DNA from 3 places in the Terribacillus jepli genome. Region 3 is predicted to be linked to each of the others. Evidence: predicted binding sites of a transcription regulator. Region 3 holds the regulator's gene; each other region holds the start of a gene.
The links. The regulator LexA, encoded in region 3, represses DNA repair genes until DNA is damaged. The targets are predictions, from matches to a motif close to CGAACATATGTTCG.
Positions count from the first base shown of each region.

Region 1: uvrB (excinuclease ABC subunit UvrB) is a predicted target of LexA. The motif match lies at 2,305-2,318, and genes of this name have one in related genera.
Region 2: recA (recombinase RecA) is a predicted target of LexA. The motif match lies at 2,559-2,572, and genes of this name have one in related genera.

Region 1 covers NZ_JBFEGH010000002.1:229,841-234,354, forward strand. The annotation lists gene uvrA (excinuclease ABC subunit UvrA) at 1-252, opposite strand, end outside; gene uvrB (excinuclease ABC subunit UvrB) at 258-2,246, opposite strand; gene AB1K91_RS03540 (peptide chain release factor 3) at 2,417-4,006, opposite strand; gene AB1K91_RS03545 (PTS sugar transporter subunit IIA) at 4,257-4,514, shown strand, end outside.
Region 2 covers NZ_JBFEGH010000008.1:27,925-32,438, forward strand. The annotation lists gene rny (ribonuclease Y) at 1-1,042, opposite strand, end outside; gene recA (recombinase RecA) at 1,446-2,489, opposite strand; gene AB1K91_RS10400 (competence/damage-inducible protein A) at 2,659-3,903, opposite strand; gene pgsA (CDP-diacylglycerol--glycerol-3-phosphate 3-phosphatidyltransferase) at 3,905-4,483, opposite strand.
Region 3 covers NZ_JBFEGH010000004.1:241,786-246,299, reverse strand. The annotation lists gene AB1K91_RS07025 (carbohydrate ABC transporter permease) at 1-713, shown strand, start outside; gene AB1K91_RS07020 (helix-turn-helix domain-containing protein) at 880-1,713, shown strand; gene lexA (transcriptional repressor LexA) at 2,072-2,701, opposite strand; gene AB1K91_RS07010 (YneB family resolvase-like protein) at 2,986-3,645, shown strand; gene AB1K91_RS07005 (DUF896 domain-containing protein) at 3,688-3,912, shown strand; gene tkt (transketolase) at 4,039-4,514, shown strand, end outside.

The DNA of each region.
Region 1 (4,514 bases), on a different contig from region 3:
AGCTGGCGACAAACCTTCGATCGAATCCACATCGGGCTTGTCCATCTGGCCAAGGAACTGGCGGGCATACGCTGATAGTGATTCTACATAACGCCGCTGCCCCTCAGCATAGATCGTATCAAAAGCTAGCGAGGATTTCCCCGAACCGGATAGGCCGGTCAAAACGACCAGACTATCCTTTGGGATATCGACATCTATATTTTTTAAGTTATTGGCGCGGGCGCCCCTGACCGAAATACTTTTCTTCGCCACTTTCTTCACCCTTCCACTTTTAGTTCCAAGACAAGATCACGAAGCTCGGCAGCGCGTTCGAAATTTAGATCGCGTGCAGCCTGTTTCATTTCTTTTTCCATCTCGGCGATGACTTTTTCCTTTTCCTTCTTCGTAAGCTTCGTCAAATCCGGTGTATCCTTCTTATTCGTTCCGGACTCTTCGGAAGCGATCGTTGCCTTGATGACATCCCGCACTTCCTTCTGGATCGTCCGCGGTGTGATGCCATGCTCTTTATTGTAAGCGATCTGGATTTCACGGCGTCGCAGTGTTTCATCCATCGCTTTTTGCATACTGTCGGTAATTTTATCTGCATACATGATGACATGCCCGTTTTCGTTACGTGCTGCACGCCCCATTGTCTGGATCAAGGAACGCTCGGAACGCAGGAAGCCTTCCTTATCCGCATCGAGTATGGCAACGAGCGAAACCTCCGGAATATCCAAACCTTCCCGGAGCAAGTTGATGCCGACAAGCACATCATATTTTCCGATCCGCAAGTCCCGGATGACCTCGATCCGTTCAAGCGTCTTGATTTCCGAATGCAAATAAGCAACCTTGATACCGATTTCCTTAAGGTAATCGGTCAAGTCTTCGGACATTTTCTTGGTCAATGTCGTAATCAGGACTCTTTCATTCTTCTCTGTCCGTTTGTAAATCTCACTGATGATATCGTCGATTTGACCCTCTATCGGACGGATGTCTATCTCCGGATCAAGCAATCCTGTCGGCCTGATGATCTGCTCGATCATTTCCGGCGTATGTTCGATTTCATAAGGACCTGGTGTCGCGGAGACATAAACGAGCTGTTCTGTCTTCTTCTCGAATTCTTCGAATGTCAGCGGTCTGTTGTCCATCGCGGATGGCAGACGGAAACCATGGTCGACAAGTACTTTCTTACGCGCCTGGTCCCCATTGAACATTCCCCTGATCTGCGGCAGTGTGACATGCGACTCATCGACGACGACAACGAAATCGTCCGGGAAGAAGTCCAATAGCGTATAAGGCGTAGCTCCCCGTTCCCGGAAAGTAAGCTGAGCCGAATAGTTCTCGATTCCTGAGCAAAAGCCCATTTCCCGCATCATTTCCAAGTCGTAGTTTGTCCGCTGCTCCAGACGCTGGGCTTCCAGCAGTTTACCTTGTTCCTTGAACACCTTGAGCTGATCTTGGAGTTCTTTTTCAATATTGACGATGGCCTTCTTTAGATTCTCTTCACGCGTTACGAAGTGGGAAGCAGGAAAAATGGCAACATGCTCGCGATCACCGATGATTTCGCCTGTCAGTGCGTCCACTTCACGGATTCGATCGATTTCATCACCAAAGAATTCAAAACGGATGCAATGTTCTTCCTTTGATGCCGGGATGACTTCGACAGAATCGCCGCGTACACGGAAGGTTCCGCGCTGAAAGTCGATATCATTACGCGCATATTGGATATCTACTAAATTACGAAGCAGCTCATCCCGATCCTTCTCCATGCCGACACGGACAGACAGCACCTGGCTCTTATATTCTTCCGGGGAACCCAAACCATAGATACAGGACACACTTGCCACGATCAGCACATCATTACGCTCGAAAAGAGCAGATGTTGCGGAGTGGCGCAGTTTATCGATTTCATCATTGATGCTTGCGTCCTTCTCGATGAAGGTATCTGTCTGCGGTACGTATGCTTCCGGCTGATAATAATCATAATAACTAACGAAATATTCCACTGCATTATTCGGGAAAAATTCCTTGAACTCACTGTACAGCTGACCTGCCAATGTCTTGTTATGGGCAATGACAAGGGTAGGACGGTTAATTTCCTTCACCATATTTGAAATAGTGAACGTCTTACCAGTACCAGTCGCTCCGAGCAGTGTCTGATGCCGCTTATCCTGATGGATGCCTTCAACGAGACGATCAATCGCCCTCGGCTGGTCACCTTGAGGACTGTATTTAGATACTAACTCAAACGTTTCCTTTTCCTTCAATGCCAAATTCCTCCGTTCTATTTGCTATTTTCATCATAGCACAAAATATATAAAAACACGAACAAACATTCGTTTGAAATTCCACATATCTGCTAGTATAGATTTTTTCCTAATATACGAAACATAAACAAATAGATAGCAAAAAGCCGTCAAAAATGACGGCTTTATTATTAGTTAGAAGCTTGGTCGTATTGGTTGACCTCAAATAGATCGATCAAATCGATTTTCGGATTTTTATCCGTGAACCAGCGGAGGGCGAAGTCGTTCTTGAACAATGCCAAGTATTCCCCTTCGCGATCCTGTGCGAGCAGACTGCGCTCGTCGAATAGACGTTCATCCACTTGCTCGGACTTAAGCCAGCGAGGGATGCGTTCTCCCATCGATTCCAATACCACTTCTACATTATACTCATTTTTCATTCGGTATTCGAATACTTCGTACTGAAGCTCTCCGACTGCACCTAAGATATAGCTGTTGTCGCGTTTACCTCGGAACAGCTGGATCGCTCCTTCCTGAACAAGCTGCTCGATACCTTTCTGGAACTGCTTGGCTTTCATGACGTTCTTGGCAGTAACCTTCTTGAACACTTCCGGCGGGAACTGCGGCAGCTCATCGAATTCGAAATTCGCTTTCCCTTCGACGAGTGTATCCCCGATTCGATAAATGTTCGGATCATATATGCCGATGATATCCCCGGCATATGCCTCTTCTACTGTATCGCGGGATGATGCCACGAATTGCTGTGACTGGGACAGCTTGATCGGCTTCGCTGAGCGGGCTAGCTGTACATTCATACCACGCTCGAACTTTCCGGAGCAGACGCGCAGGAAAGCAATCCGGTCGCGGTGAGCCGGGTTCATGTTCGCCTGAATCTTGAAGATGAATCCGGAGAACTCTTCTTTTTCAGGAGATACGACGCCTTCGGTTGTACGTCGGCTCCCTGGTGCAGGAGCAAGATTCACGAACGTATCAAAGAATGTCTGTACCCCGAAAGGTGCAAGCGCACTGCCGAAGAAAACTGGTGTCTGCTTACCGGCAAGCACACGATCCAATGAGAATTGATCGCCAGCCTCTTCTAATAGCTCCAGTTCATCTTTTGTATCTTCAAATGTGGATTCACTTGTTAAATCCGCATAAGCCGGATCATCCAGCTGATCATAAGGAATGAATGTTTCTTCTTCATTACCGTTAAAGCGGACAAATTGCTTGTTGTATCTATCGAAAATACCCAGGAAACGCTTGCCCATTCCTGCCGGCCAGTTCATCGGATAAGTCTCGATATCCAATACATTTTCGATTTCCTCCAAAAGCTCCAGCGGCTCCCGGCCTTCCCGGTCAAGCTTGTTGATGAAAGTAAAAATCGGAATGCCACGCATACGACACACTTTGAATAGTTTCAATGTCTGAGCTTCGATCCCTTTCGTCGCATCGATGATCATGACGACACTATCCACCGCCGTCAGTGTGCGATACGTATCTTCACTGAAGTCTTCGTGTCCTGGTGTATCCAGGATATTAACTTGATAATCTTTATAAGGGAAATTCATCACAGACGATGTAACGGAAATCCCGCGCTGCTTTTCGATCTCCATCCAGTCGGATGTTGCGAATTTGCCTGATTTCTTTCCTTTTACCGTACCTGCAGTACGTATCAGATTCCCGAAAACGAGCAGTTTTTCAGTCATTGTCGTCTTCCCGGCATCCGGGTGGGAGATGATGGCGAATGTCTTGCGCTTTTGTACTTCTTGTTTTATTTGCATCGGTTCATTACCTACCGTTCTATTATCATTCGTAAAGCCTGATTGTCTTGGTGATCGATTTGTTATCTCACACTGCGTCAAACCTCTTTTCCGCTCTAAAATCAGTCTTTCTCTACTATACATAATGTTAGCGCTTTTAGGCAATATCCTTCCCAGGATGGTTTTTCATTGACCCGCGGGGAGAAAACGCTTTACTATGAGACTAATAAGATTTTCACAAAATCCGATTCATTTCGAGGAGAGACAAGATATGCTAAAGAAACTATTCGGTAAAAGTGTTACAGAAGAGCATTTTGTAAGCCCTGTCAATGGGAAGGCAGTGCCGCTGGAGGAAGTGCCGGATCCAGTATTCGCGGAGAAAATGATGGGCGATGGCATCGCTATCGAACCGACTGATGACATAATTGTCAGCCCGATCGATGCCGAAGTCGTCCAAGTATTCGAAACAAAGCATGCCATCGGCTTGAAAACAGAGATGGGTCTGGAAGTACTGCTCCATATCGGTCTG
Region 2 (4,514 bases), on a different contig from region 3:
CTGATAAGTAAGCGACCTCCGTGGAGTGCTTCAGGACGTTTTGACCGTAACTTGTGCGATACTTCAATCTTCCAAGTATCTTCACAAGATCCGGGTGCAAGCCATGTACGCCGACTTCGAAAGTCGTTTCTTCACCTGTCTCACGAATGTACTCATCGACTTCCCGTCTGGATTTCTCCACCATTTCCTCGATTCGGGCTGGGTGGATGCGTCCATCCTGGACAAGTTTTTCAAGAGCGATTCGTGCGATTTCACGACGGACAGGATCAAAACCGGACAAGATGACCGCTTCAGGTGTATCATCAATTATTAGATCAATTCCCGTAAGCGTCTCTAACGTACGAATGTTACGGCCTTCCCGTCCGATAATGCGTCCTTTCATCTCGTCATTCGGCAAGTTCACGACTGAAACTGTCGTTTCCGCAACATGATCGGCTGCACAGCGTTGAAGTGCAAGGGAAAGAATGCTCTTCGCTTTCTTATCGGCCTCTTCTTTGGCACGATGTTCCGCATCTTTGATCATGACAGCTGCATCGAAGGCAACTTCCTGCTCGACTTTGTCCAGCACGATTTGACGCGCTTCATCGGACGTATAGCCGGAAATCCGCTCCAATTCGAGCTGCTGTTCTTTCACCAAGACTTCCACTTTGCTTTCCAATTCTTCAATTTGTTGTTGTTTTTCAGCTAATGATTGTTCCTTTTTCTCTAACGTAATTTCACGCTTATCAAGCGTATCGCTTTTACGGTCCAGATTTTCTTCTTTCTGCATCAGACGATTATCCTGCTTCTGCAGTTCGAGACGTCGCTCACGTAATTCCTGCTCCGTCTGCTGACGCAGCTGGAAGTTCTCATCCTTCGCTTCGAGAAGCGCTTCTTTCTTAGCCGTTTCCGCATTGCGATGGCCTTCTTCTACTATTTGCTTCGCCAATTCCTCCGCACTGGAGATCTTTTTCTCAGCAATAGATTTGCGAACAAGATAACCAACAACACCACCGACGATTAGAGCAAGCAAAATGGAGATGATCAGGTAAATTAGATCCATGATTTCACCTCCCCTGCTATGAAATTGTACAAACATGTCTGTCGGCATGCACAATGTTTTTCATAAAAAAACTATGGTAACCTTAGAGAAGTATAATAAGAAATAAAATTATACAAGTTAATTTTAATCCTGTGTTCGCATGTTGTCAAGGAAACATGGAAAGTACTAGCAGATTGCCATCTAGACAAAACCTGATTTCACTTTCTAAGTACGAACAATTTAGAATTCCAAGAGATAGAAGGATTCGCTCCGGCAGAATACTGCGGTCATCGTGAAAAAATACTGCTGAATATCGAATGAATACTTCTAATTAAATAAACCGAACTTCAGGGTGAAATCTAATCTGATTTGCCCTGAAGTTCGGTTTTTCAATAAACTACATCACTTTTGTTCATGCTCTATCTTACATATCCAGTGTTTCTTGTTCTTCTGCCTGCGATTCTTCCGGAAGCTTCTTATCTGCATCCAGATTATAATGTTCACGTACAGACATCTGGATTGTAGTGGATAGTTCAGGATTCTCTTTCAGGAATTGCTTCGCATTTTCACGGCCTTGACCGAGACGCTCCTCATTATAGGAATACCAAGCTCCGCTTTTCTGAATGATATCCAAGTCGCTCGCGATATCGATTAGTTCCCCTTCCCTGGAGATCCCTTCTCCGTACATGATATCGACTTCCGCTTGTTTGAAAGGCGGCGCCACTTTGTTTTTCACCACTTTGATTCTCGTTTTGTTACCGACCATGTCATTTCCTTGCTTCAATGTTTCGGCACGGCGTACTTCCAAACGGACAGAGGAATAGAATTTCAACGCGCGTCCGCCTGGTGTCGTTTCCGGATTACCGAACATGACACCGACTTTTTCACGGATCTGGTTGATGAAGATGGCAGTCGTCTTGGACTTGTTGATTGCACCTGATAGTTTACGGAGTGCCTGGGACATCAAACGTGCCTGCAAACCGACGTGGGAATCACCCATTTCCCCTTCAATCTCTGCTTTTGGTACAAGGGCAGCAACAGAGTCGACAACCACGATATCAACTGCTCCGCTGCGCACTAGCGCCTCGGCGATTTCCAATGCTTGTTCCCCTGTATCCGGCTGGGACAGCAAAAGCTCGTCAATGTTGACACCTAGCTTCTCTGCATAAACGGGATCCAATGCGTGCTCTGCATCGATGAAGGCCGCTTGTCCGCCATTGCGCTGCGCTTCTGCAATCGCATGAAGTGCAACAGTCGTCTTACCCGAAGATTCCGGACCATAGATCTCGATGACACGGCCCTTCGGGTATCCGCCGACACCAAGCGCGATGTCAAGGGCAAGGGAGCCGCTGGATACGGTAGAGACCTTTTGTTCCGCTCTTTCGCCCAGTTTCATGATCGAACCTTTACCGAATTGCTTCTCTATTTGTCTCAAAGCCATATCAAGGGCTTGTTTACGTTCACTCAAATGTGTTTCCTCCTTTGGATTATCTATATCTATTTTAACTTGTTTTTTGGGATATAACAAGCAAAAAAGCGAATAAATGTTCCCTTTTTTTGTTTCTACAAAACATGTCAAAATGACAGTCCCCCAAGGCAAAAAGAACATTTATCCGCTTTTAACGATGCTTAAAATATCATTTCAAGTAGTGGAAGAGCAAATCAAAGCCCTTCTTCACCGCCTGCGCCCGCACACCTTGACGCGAACTCCGGATCGACAGCTCGGTTGTACGTGTTTGTTTACCTTTTTCGTGAAGGCTGATGAAGACAGTGCCAGGCTCTTTCCCCTCCGAACCATCCGGACCGGCAACACCGGTGAAACTGATGCCGATATCGGCACCGGATAAGCGCGCTGCATTCTCGGCCATCTCAACGGCACATTGCTCGCTCACAGTGCCTTCTTTCTGGATCGTTTCTTCCTTCACGCCAAGCACGTGCTGTTTCATACTAGGTGCATACGTGACGAAGCTGCCAAGAAAGACCTCGGAAGCGCCGCTCAAAGAAACGAGGGCATCTGCAAACAGTCCGCCTGTCAGGCTTTCTGCACTGGCCAATGTGAACTGCCGTTCTTTAAGCAGCTCAAAAACTTGCTGCTGTACAGAAGTTTCATCGTAGCCATAAAAGTATTGGCCGACGCGCTCCATTACTTCTTTTTCAACAACATCGATCAAACGGTCTGCTTCTTCTCTCGTTTCTGCACGGGCTGTAAGCCGCACAGCAACTTCCCCTTCAGAGGCATATGTTGCAATGGTTGGATTTTCCTGTACCTGAATCAAATCAAGCAAGTCTGTTTCCAGCTGTGATTCCCCGATACCGATGAAATGAAGCAGGCGGGACTGCAAAACAGATTGAAGCTGATATTTCTCCCGCACATAAGGCAGAACATGATCAGACATGATCTGCTTCATTTCACGTGGGACACCTGGCATAAACGCCCACACCACACCATCATGCTCTACAAGCATGCCTGGTGCCATCCCTACTGTATTTTCCAGCACTTTTGCTCCTTCAAACACTCGGGCTTGTTTGTGGTTGTTCTGAGACATTGTGCGGCCCCGCTTGATGAAGAATTCCTTGATACGATCCATGGAAACTTTGTCTTCATGCATTTCCAGACCAGACACAAGCTGGAAGGCTTCCCTTGTCAGATCATCCTCTGTCGGGCCAAGGCCGCCGGTCACAAGGACCAAGTCTGCATCGCGCTGCGCTTTTGCGAAGGACGATTGTACACGAGCAAGATTATCACCTACCACATGATGGTAGAATACGTTGATTCCGTGATCAGCCAGCTGCTTGGAAATCCATTGGGCGTTCGTATTATTGATTTGTCCGATGAGGATCTCGGTTCCTACAGCTATCACTTCTGCATTGATTTGCTTCATATTATTTCGACTCCTTCATGACACTCCAGTTTCTAACAAAGTAGTCGACTCCGGACACGATTGTCAGGATCAGTGCAAGATAAAGGCAAATCGTGGCGAATGGGAAACCAAGATAAGAAAACGGCCAATTATGCAGCAGCAATGCGCTGATAGCAACAATCTGAACCGCCGTTTTCTGCTTACCCATTTTACCTGCTGCCATGACGAGACCTTCTCCTGCTGCAACCAGGCGCAATCCTGTAACAGCAAATTCACGACTGATAATGATGATCGTGATCCAAGCCGGTGCTAAATCTAATTGTACCAATAAAATGAGCGCAGCTGAAACAAGTAGCTTATCCGCGAGCGGATCCAGGAATTTACCAAGGTTTGTTACAAGATTATATTTGCGGGCGTAGTAACCATCCACCCAGTCCGTACATGACGCAATGATGAACAAAATCGCCCCAGCCAAATGGTTCACTGGGAGTGTTGTGTCACCAATATCGAGTGTTCCCCAATCAAATGGGACTGCCAGCAGGATGATGAAGATCGGAATCAGGAAAATTCGGGATAAAGTAATTCTATTAGGTATATTCATGTCTGCCTCCTGTGTATGTATGGTCAAACAA
Region 3 (4,514 bases):
ATTTTTCTTCGAAATGGCTGCTCCCGGATTACTTCAGCCTGGAGAACTTCACACTTGCCTGGGAAGAAGCCAATTTGTCAACTGCGTTCATGAATACATTCATCATCACAATAGCTGCAGCGGCAATGCTGATCATTTTCGGTTCTCTTGCTGCATATGCCTTGGCAAGACGCCAGACAAAACTGAACAAATATGTTTATATGCTATTTGTGGCAGTAATGGTGATCCCGCCGCTTACTGCGCTTGTCCCTTTGTATCAGCTTGTCGTGGACGCTGGCTTGATGAATACACGACTTGTTGCCATATTGAACAATGTCGCGGCTTTCTTGCCATTGACCATTTTCTTGTATGCGGGTTTTATCCGTTCGACGATACCGAAAGAATTAGAAGAAGCAGCCAGGATGGATGGGGCGAGCACGATTGGTGTATTCTTCCGGGTAGTATTTCCGTTATTGAAGCCAATCACGGCGACCGTACTGATTTTGTCTTGCGTATACATCTGGAATGATTACCAGTTCGCGATTTTCTTCCTGCAGGATTCCGATATGCATACGCTGACGGTTGCACTTTCCAGTTTCTTTGGTCAAAATACAAGCCAGTTGGGCCTTGTCGGTGCGGCAGCACTCGTTGCATCTTTGCCGATGGTCATCTTGTTTTTGCTCTTGCAGCGTTTCTTCATTGAAGGATTAGCAGCTGGAAGTGTCAAAGGTTAAGTAATAGTGGAGATGGAGTTGAAAAAGCGACCAATTGTTATACCGGTCGTTTTTTTGTGTACGCTGATATAAACTGAAGGTTAAGGGGGAGATAATCATCCATACAAGTCAAAGAGATAAGATAGAAGGTTATGGTGTCTATGGCTTTCATTTTCAGGATGCGGGAATGGACGAAACAGCAAACATTTTCTTGCTCGGCAGAGATAAAAAAAGCCCGGATATGAGCTATGATTGGGATGGATTGAAAAGACAGGATATTGGCACGTATGTATTTCAGTACACGTTATCAGGCACGGGAAATCTTGAGATTGATGGGAAATGTTATTCGTTAAAAGCAGGGGAAGCATTTCTTGTTGAAATTCCGAGTGAGCATCGTTATTATCTCCCAAAGGACAGTGATGGATGGGAATTCATCTTCATTACCTTGGTTGGCCGCAAAGCAATGGAATGCTGGCGTTATATCTTAGAAAATAACGGTCCCGTCCTGAAAATTTCTCCAGAATCAAAACTGATTCAGCTATTGTTGGGAATATACCAGGATACGATCGAGAATAAAATTACAGATAGTTATCTAGCATCCGCCAGCGCTTATGAATATATCATGGAGTGTTATCGATTTGTAAGAGACATGGAAAATCATAAGAAAGATCTTTCTGATCAAATTACAAAAACCTTATCTTATATGCAGTCACATTATGCTGAGCCCCTTACATTGAGTGATATCGCTGCAGTATCAGGTTATTCCAAATATTACTTAGTCAAGCATTTTCAAGAGCAGCTTGATACAACACCAATCAAATATCTCACTAAAATAAGGGTTCAAAAAGCGGTTGATTTGCTTATGACAACAAGATTATCCATCACAGAGATTGCTGATAGGGTAGGGTATTCAAACGCAAATTATTTTAATAAAGTTTTTCGGAAAGCAGTCGGTATGGCTGCGGGTGAATTCAGGAAAAGAAAGAACCCAGCCAAGATTGATCATTTAATAACGGATTGATAAGTTTGCCTTGCTTAACGCAAGAAACTAAAAAAGAAACCCATCATTCAAAAGAGGAGCTTGCCGCATAGGCAAGCTCTTATTTCCTCACTGTACTTAACGTTCTTTAAGATAATAATCGTCCATACTGTGTTGTTCCCTGCGGTAACTCCTAGTATATCCGCATTTGCATGAATCAGTAACACTATCAATCTTATGACGGCCTCGTATTTTGCACACAAGCTTGTAAAATAGCTTCACGATTCCACCCGCTTTCTAGCTTTTGGTAAAAGCATATTCTAATATACCCAAAAAATGTGTCGAAAGAAGGCGGAAAGTGTGTAAATTCTATGAAAAAAAATCGGCAGATGCCGATTTTTTATTGAATGGATCGATATAAACCGATTACTTTTCCAAGAATGCTAACATTATCCAGGATGATAGGTTCCATCGTACTGTTCTCCGGCTGCAGGCGGATCTGGTTCTCTTCCTTGAAGAACCGCTTCACCGTCGCTTCATTGTCCTCTGTCATCGCTACGACGATTTCACCGTTTTGAGCTGTCTGCTGTTGTTTGACGATGACCATGTCCCCATCCAGAATGCCGGCTTCGATCATACTCTCCCCGACAATGACTAGAACGAAAATATTGTCATCCGGACCGACCAGATGGCTTGGTACCGGTACGTATTCTTCGATATTCTCTACGGCGGTGATTGGAATACCTGCCGTCACTTTCCCGATGACCGGCGCATAATTTGCCTCGCCGCGGGGGATTTCAGTCTGTTCTTCGTTATCTAATGATAGGACCTCGATGGCACGCGGTTTGGTAGGGTCGCGCCGAATCAGCCCTTTTTTCTCCAGTCTGGAAAGATGGCCATGTACCGTGGAGCTGGATGCCAGGCCGACTGCCTCCCCAATTTCCCTGACGGATGGCGGGTAGCCTTTATCGAGTACCTGTTCCTTTATGTATGCTAGAATCGCTTCCTGTCTTTTCGATAGTTTCATCATGTATCGAACACCCCGTGCATATATTTTTATTACATACAGTATACCATGACAGATTTCAATATACAAACATCCGTTCGAAAAAAAGCCTTGACTAGAACCTATGTTCGTATATAATGGAATTAACAAAGAGAACGCACGTTCTTAAAACGCGGAGGGGTCTACCATGTTCAAAAAACTAGCGAAATCAGATCTATTCTATTATGTGCTTTTCGGCTTCACGCTTTTCTTCTTATACTTTACACTCATTATGAGTGTCTAATTAGCTGAAGTGAGAGGGTACATCAATGAAAGCAGTCATCTATTGCAGAGTCAGTACAGAAAAGGACGAGCAGGCAAGTTCCATTGAGCGACAGCGTGAAGAGCTCATGAGTCTTGCTGCTTCTTCCGACATAGAGGTCATCGATATCGTAGAAGAGAGACAGAGCGGTTATGAAATCGAACGGCCGGGTATCTTTCGCATGCTGGATCTATTTACAGCAGGTGAAGCAGATTGCCTTCTTATCCAGGATGAAACAAGACTCGGCAGAGGGAATACCAAAATTGCATTATTCCATCACCTGCAAAAGCTTGAGGTCAAAGTCTATACGTTGAGTCAGCATGGCGAATTCCAGCTTTCTGAATCGGATGGTATGGTGCTCCAGATTGTCGGTATTGTCGAGGAGTACCAGAGGAAAATTCATAATATGAAGATAAAACGGGGCATGAGACGGGCGATTGAAGCGGGCTATGATCCGAGTAAGAATTTGAGCAACCAGCAGGCGGCACCGGGCAGGGAGAGGATTGACTTTCCGATCCAAGAGGTGGTCAGGCTGCGAAACAACAAGCTCACTTTCCAGGAAATCAGCTCTGTTCTTCGCGGTATGGGGTTCCGTGTATCGAAGGCAACCGTACATAGGAGGTATCAGGAATATCTTTCGCTTGAATCGGAGGACATCAGCAGGTAACATAGTGTGTATGAACTTTAATGCTTAAAGGAGCATACACAAATGATATCCAAAGAAAAATTGGCGCGCATCAACGCGTTGGCACATAAAGCGAAAACAGAAGGACTTAGCCTTGGCGAACAGAAAGAGCAGAAGGAACTTAGACAGGAATATTTGAAGAATGTCCGCTCTTCGTTCAAGAACCAATTCAAGACGATGACGATCATCGATCCGGAAGGAAACGATGTTACACCGGATAAAGTGAAGAAAATGCGGGACGATAAATAAGAAGGGGAGGCTGGCTTCATGCTCAGCCATTCCCTTCTTTTTCTATGTATAAATCCTTGTCTATCAGAGCATTTCGGTATAGGATGAACAAGAGTACATAATTTGCTAGATGAAAGGGATGTTCACATGGTTCAGACAACAGAATTGCTTTCAATCAATACAATTCGTACGTTATCGATCGATGCAATCGAAGCAGCTAATTCCGGCCATCCAGGTATGCCGATGGGTGCTGCACCGATGGCGTATACGCTTTTCACCGATTTCATGGCTCACAATCCGAAGAATTCCCACTGGTTCAACCGGGATCGTTTCGTTTTGTCTGCCGGACATGGTTCCATGCTCTTGTATTCCCTCTTGCATTTATCTGGATACAAAGTATCCATCGATGATTTGAAATCATTCCGTCAATTCGGCTCCCGTACACCAGGTCATCCGGAAGTCCATCATACGGATGGTGTCGAGGCAACAACTGGTCCGCTGGGACAAGGTATCGCGATGGCTACCGGTATGGCAATGGCTGAAGCGCATCTTGCAGCGAAGTATAATAAAGAGGGCTTCCCGGTTGTGGATCACTACACATATGCCATTTGCGGTGATGGTGA